Chryseolinea soli: one gene and its partner. The protein of the gene in region 2 interacts with the protein of the main gene of each other region in a pairwise test. Links are inferred from orthologs where the notes say so. Each region holds a gene or a part of one and is shown on either strand. Other genes may lie near its edges. The genes, in order: sucD and sucC.

Evidence for each region.
Region 1: the proteins of sucC (region 2) and sucD interact in binary tests that used the Escherichia coli proteins (3 or more experiments, as listed by UniProt). The link is inferred for Chryseolinea soli from one-to-one orthologs.

What each region holds. Positions count from the first base shown.
Region 1 is NZ_CP032382.1:2,763,178-2,769,685, reverse strand. Bases 2,644-5,433 are described here. They hold sucD (succinate--CoA ligase subunit alpha), read right to left. Parts: upstream 4,586-5,433; coding sequence 3,701-4,585; downstream 2,644-3,700. Other genes in these bases: D4L85_RS11905 (hypothetical protein), read right to left, coding at 4,710-5,433; D4L85_RS11915 (hypothetical protein), read left to right, coding at 3,429-3,680; D4L85_RS11920 (CAP domain-containing protein), read left to right, coding at 2,707-3,288. Also shown: D4L85_RS11930 (PKD domain-containing protein), read right to left, coding at 1-1,140; icd (NADP-dependent isocitrate dehydrogenase), read right to left, coding at 1,355-2,581; more of D4L85_RS11905, read right to left, coding at 5,434-5,594; D4L85_RS11900 (hypothetical protein), read right to left, coding at 5,728-6,508. UniProt on the Escherichia coli protein: Succinyl-CoA synthetase functions in the citric acid cycle (TCA), coupling the hydrolysis of succinyl-CoA to the synthesis of either ATP or GTP and thus represents the only step of substrate-level phosphorylation in the TCA.
Region 2 is NZ_CP032382.1:4,832,748-4,839,252, forward strand. What follows is about bases 1,413-4,199. They hold sucC (ADP-forming succinate--CoA ligase subunit beta), read right to left. Parts: upstream 3,519-4,199; coding sequence 2,307-3,518; downstream 1,413-2,306. Other genes in these bases: D4L85_RS20535 (DUF6089 family protein), read right to left, coding at 1,413-2,251; D4L85_RS20545 (ABC transporter ATP-binding protein), read left to right, coding at 3,589-4,199. In the rest of the region: D4L85_RS20530 (chloride channel protein), read right to left, coding at 1-1,241; more of D4L85_RS20535, read right to left, coding at 1,376-1,412; more of D4L85_RS20545, read left to right, coding at 4,200-4,245; tRNA (N(6)-L-threonylcarbamoyladenosine(37)-C(2))-methylthiotransferase MtaB, read right to left, coding at 4,700-6,019; D4L85_RS20555 (DinB family protein), read right to left, coding at 6,106-6,505. UniProt on the Escherichia coli protein: Succinyl-CoA synthetase functions in the citric acid cycle (TCA), coupling the hydrolysis of succinyl-CoA to the synthesis of either ATP or GTP and thus represents the only step of substrate-level phosphorylation in the TCA.

The DNA of each region.
Region 1 (6,508 bases), 2.1 Mb from region 2 along the record:
TGTCAATGCCTGGTGTATGACAGGGGCCTGCCCGGGTCCGGCGCCTTGTATTCCGGTTGGCGCACTAGCCGTCCAGTTGTATTGAGCAGCTCCTTGCAAAGCGACGTCGAAATATTCGCCGCTGCAGAGATTGGCCGGCGATTGTATGATGGCGGTAGCGGTTGGGAATGGTTTGGTGGTGAGTCTTACCGTGGCATCGGCCGCACAAAAGGTTGTTGTGTTGGTAACATTGGCCGTCAACACGGTTGTGCCCGTGAAGTGAAAGTTTGCCGGATCGCTAATGGAGGCCCGGGGTGAGGAGGTGAACCACGACACGAAAAGGTTGGCGGGATCTGAAACGGTTAGTGCGTTGTTAAACGTGTTAAGATCGACGATGGCGGCACCGCCTCTTGCTGTCACACTTTCGCAAACCGTTTTTGCGAGGGGCGTTACGGTGGGGAGCGGTCTCTCATGCAGGGAAAATACTGTGGATTGACTTTGGCAGTCAGCGCTCAACGTACTGGTCACTGTGCATCTGAAATCTCGGTTGCCCAAACCTGCAGCATTCAAAATGGTCAGCGTATTCGCGTTTGCTCCGTTGTAAGTGGAGCTTCCGAATGCAATGTCTGTGAAACCCGTTCCATCATCGTATTGCCACTGACTGTTCACTCCTCCCCCAGCAGATACCGTGATCGAAAAACTTGTGCCCGCACCTGAGCATACCTCTGCACTAACGGGCGATTTGGCCGAAATGGATGGCGGCGACACGATCACAACTTCGACAACATTGCTCTCGCATGGCCGAAAGGGAGGTGGCGTATGGGGGGGTGCAGGGATGCCCGACAGCGAAGCGATTCTTCTAAAGTAGTAGGTCCCCGGCGATGTGGGAACCGGGAGATCTTCTGCGTTCACGCCCAGAGAAGCGAATCCGCCAGTCGCGGATGAAGTTGACATCTCCCAATCGTAAGTCATTGGTCCTGTGTGGACGCTGGTGGCCGCGGGCTGGACGATCGTTGCCGGCGTGGTTGTCAGGCATAACGGCGAAGGCTGTGTGATGGTGTTGGTCATTCCCATGCAGGACGGCGCCTGACCAAACATAGGTGCATTCGGCATCACAGCCAGGAAAAAAACGGACAGGCAGGTCTGCAGGAACGGGTTCATGATCGATTCGTTTTCCTGCAAAGTATTTCACACTACTGCAACCACATTTCAGTAGAAAAAGATGCGACTGATTTTTTCGCGTCCTGAAAAAATATCCAAGGGGCTATGCGTTTTCATCGACGTTTTTAACGGCGTCCGATTGAAATTTTAAAAAAAGAAAAAGGCCACCTTTCGATGACCTTTCTTAAAACACACGGTTGTGAACCGTTGCTTATTACATCTTACTCACTACTTCTTTCGCAAACTCCGAGCATTTCAGCAGGGTTGCGCCTTCCATGAGGCGGTGGAAATCGTAGGTTACTTTCTTTGCATTGATGGCGCCTTCCAATCCTTTGATGATGAGATCGGCAGCTTCTTTCCAGCCCATGTATTCGAGCATCATGACACCGGAGAGAATGACAGAGCCGGGATTCACTTTGTCCTGGCCGGCGTATTTAGGTGCTGTGCCGTGTGTGGCTTCGAAGATGGCGTGGCCGGTTACGTAGTTCACGTTTCCGCCGGGCGCAATGCCGATACCTCCCACGATGGCAGCGAGCGCATCGGAGATGTAGTCGCCGTTGAGGTTCAAGGTTGCAACCACCGAATATTCATCCGGGCGCAGCAATATCTGCTGGAGGAATGCGTCGGCGATGGCGTCTTTGATGATCAGTTTATGATCACCTTTCTGGATCACTTGCCAAGGACCACCATCGAGGTCTACGGCTCCAAATTCGCTTTTCGCGAGGGCATATCCCCAGTCGCGGAAACCGCCTTCGGTGAACTTCATGATGTTGCCTTTGTGCACGAGTGTAACGCTGGGCAGCTTGTGCTCGAGGGCGTATTTCAGTGCCGAGCGCACGAGACGTTCGGTTCCGTCTTTGGAAACGGGTTTGATGCCGATACCCGAATTTTCGGGGAAGCGGATCTTCTTATAGCTCTTCGGGAAATTGTCTTTCAACAACTGCAGGAATTTCTTGTTCTCTTCCGAGCCTTCCTGAAATTCGATGCCGGCATAGATGTCTTCGGTGTTTTCGCGGAAGATGACCATGTCGGTCTTTTGAGGCTCCTTCACGGGCGAAGGCACGCCCTTGAACCACCGCACGGGACGCACACACGCATAGAGGTCGAGTTCCTGGCGGAGGGCCACATTGAGGGAGCGAATGCCGCCGCCTACCGGTGTGGTGAGGGGGCCTTTGATACCTACTAAATATTCTCTGAAGACGGTGAGCGTTTCTTCGGGCATCCAGTTGCCGGTTTTGTTAAACGCTTTTTCGCCTGCCAGAACTTCCTTCCAGTTGATCTTCCGCTTTCCGTTATAGGCCTTTTCTACCGCTTTGTCGAATACCAGTTGAGATGCAGGCCAAATGTCTACGCCGGTTCCATCGCCTTCAATAAAGGGAATCGTAGGATTATCAGGCACGTTCAGCTTACCGTTGCTGATGCTAATTTTCTGATCGCTCATTGTTTGTAATGCGTTAAAAGTGAATGTTTTGTGATGCCCATTTTTTTGGGCGCGGAAAATTAAAAAATCTCAACCAGAAATGAAGATATTTTTACTCGGCCTGGCGTTTATTGGTAAATTTCTCTATGAAATCGTTTTCCCTTCTTCTGGCAAGCAGTCTGGTGCTGTTTGGCCTCGGCGGCTTCCATGAGCGGCCCTATCCTGTTGCAACGGTCTGCCTTAGTCCAGAAGAGAAGAAACTGTATGACCTGATCATGGTCTACCGCCGGGAAAACCACCTGGAATCGATTCCGCTCTCTACCAAACTCTCGCAGGTGGCTCAGACCCATGCACGCGATCTCTCCGAGCACTATACCTTCGACCCCAAGAACAAATGCAACCCCCACAGTTGGTCGTCGCACGGAAAATGGACGTCGTGCTGTTATACCAACGATCACAAGAAAGCCTCCTGCATGTGGACCAAGCCACAGGAAATTGCCGGCTATACGGGCAATGGTTTTGAGATCGCCTATTACAGTTCCGTTGGCGCCACGGCGAAAGAAGGACTTGACGGTTGGAAAGTAAGTCCCGGCCACAATCCCCTGCTCATCAACAGCGGCACGTGGGAAAAGGCAAAATGGAAGGCCATCGGCATTGGCATCTACAAAGAATACGGGCTGGTGTGGTTTGGCGAGGTAGACGATGTGGCTCCCGACCTCTGTCCATAAAAGAGTATTGTTTTGAATTCAGTTTCCCATTCCTGGACTGGCCTCCACTCTAAAAAGGCCAAAACACCGATATTTTAAGGTTTTTTTCTCCTGGCTTGCTATTGGCATTTGGATACATAACACAACAAACAAATTGTTTTATGATCCTCAAGTTCATTTTCAGCAAGCTTTCTTTAGAAAGTCAGGTGAAATACCTCAAAAGAAAAGGTGTAGCCCTGGGAACGCGCGTGAAAAATGGCCGCAAAATCTACATCTACATGCTCCGCGACTTGTTCGTAGAGGTGATCTACCAAAACGACAACGCCGATCAAAAAGCCGAAAAGCTCAGCATGCTGCGCGGGTTGAAAAACCTGAACGAATACCTGGAAAACGAATTCAGAACTACTTTTTAATAGGAAATTGGGGCCGGCGACTATTTTTTGCCGGCCAATACTTTCACCATGGTTTCGCCAATCTCGGCGGGTGATTCTACCACGGTGATGCCACACTCGCGCATGATCTTCATCTTAGCCGCTGCGGTGTCGTCGGCGCCGCCAATAATGGCACCCGCGTGGCCCATTCTGCGACCCGGAGGGGCAGTCTGGCCGGCGATAAATCCAACCACTGGCTTCTTATTTCCCGAATCCTTGATCCAACGGGCCGCTACGGGCTCATAGTTTCCGCCGATCTCGCCGATCATGACGATGGCGTCGGTTTCGGGGTCATTCATTAACAATTCTACAGCATCTTTTGTGGGTGTTCCGATGATGGGGTCGCCGCCAATACCAATAGCGGTGGAGATGCCCAGGCCGGCTTTCACGATCTGGTCGGCTGCTTCATAGGTGAGGGTTCCCGACTTAGACACGATGCCGATCCGTCCTTTCTTGAACACAAAGCCGGGCATGATGCCTACTTTGGCTTCGCCAGGGGTGATCACGCCAGGGCAGTTGGGACCGATGAGGGTTACGCCGCCTTTGCTTTGCAGATATTTTTTGGCCGTCATCATATCCTTTACGGGTATGCCTTCGGTGATGGTGATGACTACTTTAATGCCTGCGTCTACGGCCTCCATGATGGCGTCGGCGGCGAAGGCAGGGGGCACGAAGATGATGGACACGTCGGCACCCGTTTTCTCAACGGCTTCTTTCACGGTGTTGAATACCGGTCTTCCCAAGTGTTCGGTTCCACCTTTCGCAGGGGTTACACCCCCTACTACGTTTGTTCCATATTCAATCATCTGGCCCGCGTGAAAGGAGCCTTCGGAACCTGTGAAACCCTGAACGATGACACGGGAATTTTTATTTACCAGTACACTCATGGAAGTTTGTCGTTTGCTTTTGAGAAGCACAAAAATAGGATAATAAACCTTTTGACCAAACGCGCCGCAAACAAGAAAAGCTGCCGGGTGAGGGCAGCTTTTCTTTATTCTTTGGGCGGTCGGTTTACTTTTTAACCAGCTTTTTGATGTTGTTCCGCACCAGGAAGTCGGTGTAGGACTGTTGGTAGGCGGGTTCGAGTTTGGCTGCTTCCTGGAAGGCTGTGCCAGCGTCGATGAGGAGGTTGTTCTCTTCGAACAAGGCGGCGATGAACAGTTTATTGATCGCGGTGGGCTCTGTGGCGGCCAACTCAGCATAAGGCCCCTTGATCTTATCGCGCGTGGCCTTGGGGGCCTTCTTCAACGTAAAGTTTTCCGATTTGTGATTCTTGTTGGTCTTCGATACCACATTTACGATGATGTTGTTCTCGGGGCCAAAAGTGGGGTCGGCAAGGTCTACTTCCATCCATGAGTCGGATGTTTCCTTCTTCAGCAGTTCATCGCCAAACAGTGTGGTGAAAGTCACCGTGTAGGGTTTCAGTTTTTTCTCATCGTCCCAGCTGATAATTATTTTGTTACCAAACACTTCGTTGTGGTTCACTGGCAAGTATAACGCAATGAACTCGTCGCCGCGTGTTACGGCCCCTGTTGCGGCAAGGGTGTTTTTGGGTGAAGTGGCCGAGCTTAGCACGAAGTCGGTATATTTATTCAGCACGCTGGGTCCGGGTTTCACCTGATTGGCAAAGTCTATCACCTTGTAGGTGCCGGCCGGTTTTTTCACTTCGAAGGGCTTCCCGGTGACGTGCACCAAACCGACGTAAGCGTTTTCAGAAAGCTTCAGTTCGTCGGCGGGTTTGAGGCTGGCGCCCACCTTAAGGGGTTGCCACCCGGAACCGGATTTCATTTCATTCTTGCCTTTGCTGACAAGCACTTTAAAAGCATACTCTTGCGCATAGATGTGGCCGAAACCTACCAGCGCCATGACGACCAATGCCAACTTAGAGGATTTCATAATATAGACAGTATAAGAGAGTTAAGGTTTTACTTTAGCAAAACTAATACAATCCTAACGAATAGCATATACCCGAAAAAGCGAAAGCCGCGTTGTGCGGCCTTCGTGTTCTCTTTATAATAGTGGGAGGCTACTATTTCTTTATGCCGTTACGCACCAGGAATTCATCCAATGCTTCCTGATAGGTAGGCACATCGGGCGCGAGTTGGATAGCTTCCTCGTAGGCGGTAATGGCGTCGATGAGCAGTTTATTTTCTTCGAAGAATCCGGCACGCAAATATTTATTCAATGCTGTGGGCTCCATGGTTCCACCCATTTCATTGTCAATCTTAGTTTTAAGGCCAGCCTGCTCCGCGGGCGTCAGTCGCTTGATGAGGTGTCGGTCGGAAACGAGTTTGGGATCAGCCTTTGAATGCACCTCCACCAGAATGGCTCCTTCTTTCGCGTATCGCGCGTCTGACAAATTGATTTTGAAACTCGTTTCGGGGGTTTCAAATTTCACAAGTTCGTCCTCAAACATATTCTTTAGCGTTACGACATAAGGGCCTGTGGCTTTTCCATTGTCCCATGTGATGATGGCTTCATTGTTGAAAATGCCGGAGTATTGATTTTCGGGGAGCATGAGCTTTATGGCATATGCTTCGCCGCGGCTCACCGCTCCCGTTGCACTGAGACGATTCTTTTTGTTTTCGGCCGAGTTGCTGCTGAGGATGAAGTCGGTGTACTTGTTGAGTACGCCGGTGGTTGGTTTGTCTTTTACTTCATCGTCCAGTTTTTTCACGGGGTAGTTGCCGGCCTTTTTCAGTTCCAGGGGCGTGCCCTTGCTGTGTACCAGGCCTACATAGGCGTTGTCGCTGATCTTCAATTCATCGGTGTCGTGCAGGCTGGCGCCGGTTTTCAGGGGCACCCAGTCA
Region 2 (6,505 bases):
GAGTATACGGTATAAGGAAGGATAAGCCGGGCCACGATCTTGGCCACCACCGAGGCGACAACGATCGGAACAAAGAGTGTATAATTTCCCGTCACGGCACACAGCAGAAAGATCGAGGTGAGGGGTGCGTGTATGCTTCCGCTCAGCAAGGCCGCCATGCCGATGACGATGAAATTGACAGGTACAACGCCGGCATGAAAATAGGTATTCAACAGGGAAGCCATCAAAAAGCCGAGGAAGGCGCCCATGAACAGGCTGGGAGCAAATACACCACCGTCACCGCCTGCGCTCAACGTAAGCGAGGTCACCACGGGTTTGATCATCAGCACCAAGGCAAGGCTTAGCAACGCCTGCGTGGTAACGGGTGAGTTCTCCATGGCATTGATGGAGGAGTATCCTTCACCATACAAATTGGGGAACATGAAAATAAAGACTGAAATGACCGCCGACACCAACAGGATCTTTACGAAGGTATTTTCAATGATCTGTGAAAAGTCTTTTACCCACACAATGGATCGCGTCAGCAACGTCGAAAAGACTCCCGCAAGTACACCGAGCAGGACAAAATAGGGCATAGCGAACGTATTCCAGTGCGTTACTGTCAAGCGGAACACAGGTTCGTCGCCTAAGCCAAGGTTCACAGCATAGGCCGTGAAGGCCGCCGCCCCAGTGCTCAGCAGGTGACGTTTGTTTATCTTCTGTGCGAACACTTCCATAGCAAACACAACGCCTGCCAGGGGCGCATTGAACAGCGCCGTGATCCCGGCGGCGATGCCCGCACAGATCAACTCGTTCTTATACCGTTTCAACCAGGTGGTTTTTTGACTGGATAGAGAACCAACGGTAGCGGTAGCCACCACGGTAGACACTTCGATGCCTGTAGAGCCTCCAAAGATCACCGTTAGAAAGCCATTAAAATAATGCGAAGGAATTTTGTACGCAGGTAAATATTTTGTCCGGGCCGATAAACAGTCCATGGCCTCGCGCATGCCTTTGTTGACCGTGTTCCGGAAAAGGAAGTGACGCAGGAGCAGAATGGCAATAAAGCCCGCAAAGGGCAAGGCAATGATCAGGGCGTTGTGTTCCAGGAAGCGGTCGTACAGTTGTCCCTCATAATGCTCCGTCACCAGCTTTAAGGTATCCGTGAGCAAGGCCGACAGCACGCCGATCGTCACCGACGCCAATACGAGGGCCGGGATACGCTTCAGTTTCTTAAATTTCAGGGAATACTCTCTTCGCATGCAATATTAAAAAATGGCTTTCAGCGCAAAGGCAGGGGTCGCAAAAATACAAAACGAAGCGCGTCCTGTCAGGATTTGCCGTCAGAAATTCAAAAAAAATAGGTGCGGAATGGGTCGCGGAGAGTGCTCGGGGCTTACCGGCTTCTTGGTCTGCGGTAATATGCCTTGCGTTTCCGGTTATAGAGCTTCCGGTCGGAGTTCTCGAACAGGGTCACAGGCAAATAATACTGCAAAGTGATGTTGGTGATAAAATAACCATCCTTTTTATCCGGATTTCCCCGGATGCCATCGGTGTCATTGGTGTTCACAGGGCCGAGCTCTCCCCGTCGATCAGACAACGCCCGCGAAAGGTCACTTTTCAAGGTGGCTGGGGCAGGGTATTTCCGCGCGCTTACGTCGTCCAGGTAATCGGTGAACGTGATGCGATATCCGGCTTCCACCAGGATATTGAAGAAGGGGTTCAACTTTACACGGGCTCCCAGGCCGAGGGGTATAACCGGCTGGATGCGGCTATACTTGACACCTTCCGTTTGCAAGGGCTGGAGTGCATAGGAATGGCCTTGGTAATTGGCCTTGGGGTTGAAGTATAGAAGGCCGATCCCGACGAAAGCATGAAAGTTAAGCGTAGACCGCTGATAGAAACGCAGGCCCATAGGGCTCAGGTTAATCGCCCCTAAGGCGCTGAATTCTATGCAATTGGCTGTGAACGAGAGGTTGCGCAGCTTCCGGCTGTCGTTTGCTTTTTTATCGTCGCCCGACAATTGGAACCAGGTGAGTTCTGCCCGCGCGCTGATACGGCTGTTGAGGTAGTACTCTGCGCCAAGGGCGATATTGGGCTTTAGTTTGCCAAATTCACCTGGGTTTACCATTTCCCCATAGTAGTTAGCAGTGCCCGAACCAATGCTCACCAGGAAGTTTCGATCCTGGCGCAGTAAGTTGAAGCTTTGGGAATACCCCAGTAAGGGCATTCCTATAACACTGATTAGGGTGAGGGTAGCTAACCTTTTCATAGGGGTATAAATGCAAAACGTAAGATAAGCAATTTTGTTTATTGGGCGAAGGTCATCAGGCCAAAACCTCCTTGACCCGCTGCGCCGCGTCTTTTAGAACAATGGCCGAAAACACTTTCAGGCCCGATTGTTCGATGATCTTTGCTCCTTCTTCGGCGTTCGTTCCCTGCAATCTTACGATAATAGGCACATGGATATCGCCTATCTTTTTATACGCTTCGACCACACCATTGGCAACCCGGTCGCAACGCACGATGCCGCCAAAGATGTTGATGAGGATAGCTTTCACATTGGGGTCTTTCAGGATGATCCGGAAGCCTGCTTCTACGGTTTCGGCGTTTGCTCCACCTCCCACGTCCAGGAAGTTAGCGGGCTCGCCGCCGGATAATTTGATGATGTCCATGGTCGCCATGGCCAGGCCGGCGCCGTTCACCATGCAGCCCACGTTACCGTCGAGCTTCACATAGTTGAGGCCGGCTTTGCCTGCTTCCACTTCCAACGGATCTTCTTCGGTGATATCTCTTAGTTCCGCCAGGTCCTTGTGACGATATAAGGCATTGTCGTCCAGGTTCACCTTGGCATCGACGGCCAGGATGCGGTTATCGGAGGTTTTCAAGAGGGGGTTGATCTCGAACATGGAGGCATCCAGGCCCAGGTAGGCGTTGTAGAGGGAGCCAATGAATTTCACACCCTCTTTGAAGGCATTGCCTTCCCAGCCCAGGGCAAAAGCGATCTTGCGGGCCTGGAAAGCCTGCAAGCCAATGGCCGGGTCAATCCATTCTTTGATGATCTTCTCCGGGTGGGTTTCGGCTACTTCCTCGATGTTCATACCCCCTTCGGTGGAGGCCATGATCACGGGACAAGCCTTGGAGCGATCCAGCAGGATGCTCATATAATATTCCTTTGGCTCGCTTTCGCCGGGGTAGTATACGTCTTCGGCGATGAGCACTTTATTTACTTTTTTGCCTTCCGGCCCGGTTTGATGGGTCACCAGGGTGCCGCCCAAAATGGCTTTTACTTTATCGGGCACTTCCGTGATGTTTTTGGCAAGCACCACGCCATGAGAACCCGTTTCCTTTACTTTTCCTTTTCCACGGCCACCGGCATGTATCTGGGACTTCACCACAAACCATTTCGTACCGGTTTCGGCCTGCAACTCTTTGGCTGCCTGAATAGCGCTATCCGGTGTGTCGGCCACGATGCCGCGTTGAATGGTTACCCCGTATTTCTTGAGAATCTCCTTGCCCTGATATTCGTGGATGTTCATGAATTTTTTGTTTTGGGCGAAACTAGCTTATTTACAGCTGTATTTCAAAACAAAAACATACAAATCGAGGATGCTTCGGGCCACGAATATTGAAAAGTCATATGGCGCCCTGCCGGTATTGAGGGGGATCGACCTGCAGATCGGCAAGGGAGAGGTGGTCACCATCGTTGGCGCTTCCGGCGCCGGCAAAAGCACCTTACTTCACATCCTCGGCACGTTGGACACACCCGACAAGGGCAAAGTGTTCATCCAGGACAAGGATGTCTTCAGCCAGTCGGCGCGGAACCTCGCAGCCTTTCGAAACAAGTCTATCGGCTTTGTGTTCCAATTTCACAACCTGCTACCGGAATTCACGGCACTGGAGAATGTGATCATTCCCGGCCTCATCGGTGGACGCTCCGATCGGGAAGTGAAAGAAAGGGGCCTGTCGCTCCTGGATCGGTTGGGCTTGCACGAACGCATGCATCACAAACCGTCGGAGCTCTCCGGAGGCGAACAACAACGCGTTGCTGTGGCCCGCGCCATGATCAATGCACCCGACCTCATCCTGGCCGACGAACCCAGCGGAAACCTCGACTCGCACAATGCTATCGAGTTGCATAATTTGTTTTTCAAGTTGAGGACGGAAATCGGGCAGACCTTTGTGATCGTTACCCACAACGAGTCGTTGGCTACTATGGCCGACCGGAAAATTGAATTAAAAGATGGCCGCATCAAGGCCGCGTGAAATAGAAAAAATAGAAAGAAAGAAGACCCCACTCATCTCTTCACCATTCGTGGTCTTCTTCCTGGCTCCCCTCAAAATCGTTCTGCAAGCCGTATAACACAATGACAATACAAAGGTAGGTGGGCGTGGCTCCACGCACCTGGCATTGTAGGGGCTTTTGGCAATCGTGTAAGAATGGGGGAGGTTACGATCGATATGGACTTCGCGTCAGAAATTTGCTGTTCGCAAGGGACTAATCTTACGCACCCCTTTCGAAAAAAAGAGCTTTGCAGACTGCAAGTGAATGTCATTCCTTAGATTGTCTGAAGGCTGATATTCAATGTCTTAGCAAGTAAAGAGCAAGATCGTGAGGGGGCACCGCGTCGGTTATTCTTACAACACAGCGGAAACCGGGAACTTCATAAAAGAATGCATTTTTAGCAGCGAATTCATCGATAATTGCAGGAAGGCAACATCAATGCAGGTGCACCTCAGACACGGCATCTTCCACTTCCACCAGTCCTTTCGCTTGTATCTGAAGGAGTTTTACTTTCCTCAACTCATTTACCAACACGGGATCATACTTGGCGACGACGCGGATATAGTTCTCCGTGAAGCCGTGCATCATGCCCTCTTCCACATCGTTCTCGAAAAGCACGGTGGCTTCGCGCTCCAGGTTTTCTTCATAGAATTTCCGGCGCTTTTTATCCGAAAGAATGTGCAACATCTTCGAGCGCTCTGCACGCACGTGGGCCGGCACTTTTCCAGACATGGAAGCTGCGGGTGTGTTTTCTCTTTCGGAGTACGTGAATACGTGGAGGTACGATATGTTCAGTTCGTTCAGGAATTGATAGGTCTCCAGAAAATCTTCGTCGGTCTCGCCGGGAAATCCAACGATCACGTCAACGCCGATGCAGCAGTGAGGCATGCGCGACTTGATGGTGTTCACGCGGTCGTGGTAAAGCTCGCGCAGGTAGCGGCGCTTCATCAACTTCAATACTTTATTGGAACCGGATTGCAACGGAATATGGAAGTGCGGAACAAATCGCTGCGACTGCGACACAAAAGCGATGATCTCGTCGGTGAGCAAATTCGGTTCAATGGAAGAGATCCGGAAGCGGTCGATGCCTTCTACCTGGTCCAGTGCTTTGATGAGATCAACAAATCGTTCCACACGTTTTCCTTCCTGGAGTCCGAAGTCGCCCGTGTTCACCCCGGTGAGTACGATCTCCCGCACTTCGGTGGTGGCGATCTCTTCGGCGGTTTTCACGATGTTAGCGATGCTGTCGCTGCGGCTGTTGCCGCGGGCCAGGGGGATGGTGCAAAAGGTGCACGAGTAGTCGCATCCGTCCTGTACTTTTAAGAAAGTGCGGGTACGGTCGTGGAGTGAGTAGGAGGTGTTGAACCGGTTGGCTTTTTCAATATCGGAAGCAAACACCTGGGCTTGTGGTTGACGGACAAAGCCGTCCAGCAATTCCACCAGCCTGAATTTTTCGGCGGCTCCCAGCACAGCATCCACGCCGGGTATTTCGGCAATTTCTTTGGGCTTCAATTGGGCATAGCACCCGATAATGGCCACATAGGCATCGGGCGATATGCTGCGGGCCTCGCGCACGATCTTATGGCATTTTTTGTCGGCGTTCTCTGTGACGGAGCAGGTGTTGATGATGAAAATGTCGGGCGTGTCGGTGAAATCGACCTTTTTATGGCCTTTTTCCTCAAATAAACGCGAGATCGTGGAGGTCTCCGAGTAGTTGAGTTTGCATCCCAGCGTGTAAAAAGCCACTTTTTTCATCGTGGGCGCAAATTTAACAAATCCATCCGTTTTGTGACGCATGCTCTGGCCTTAGGCCTCATCCTAAACCAACGAAAGTCAGCTTTTCACGAAGACGCAGCACAAAGCCGGCGGTGATAATTGATTTGTCCGAGGTGATAGCCCAAGTGCGCCGACAGGTGAATAAGGAAAAAGGACGTGGTCATGGCGTAGTCGAAAACGGGTGCGGGATAGTCTTTTTCAAGCAGGTTCGGATCCAGCCTTTCTAAGGTCGTGGCAACGGCCTGGCGGGTGCGTTGGATCTCGGCGAGCAGATCGTGGCGTGAGACATTTTTGGCGGAGAATTCAAGATCGCGGTTGCGTTTATAGTCCGTGCCGCCCAGCACGGCACCGATATAGTGTTGCAGGTTGCCACAAAGGTGGAGGCAAAGATTGCCACCGGGGTTTTTGATGGCGCCATCGATGTTCCAGATGGATTCTTCCGTGGGATATTGGCTTATCTCGGCT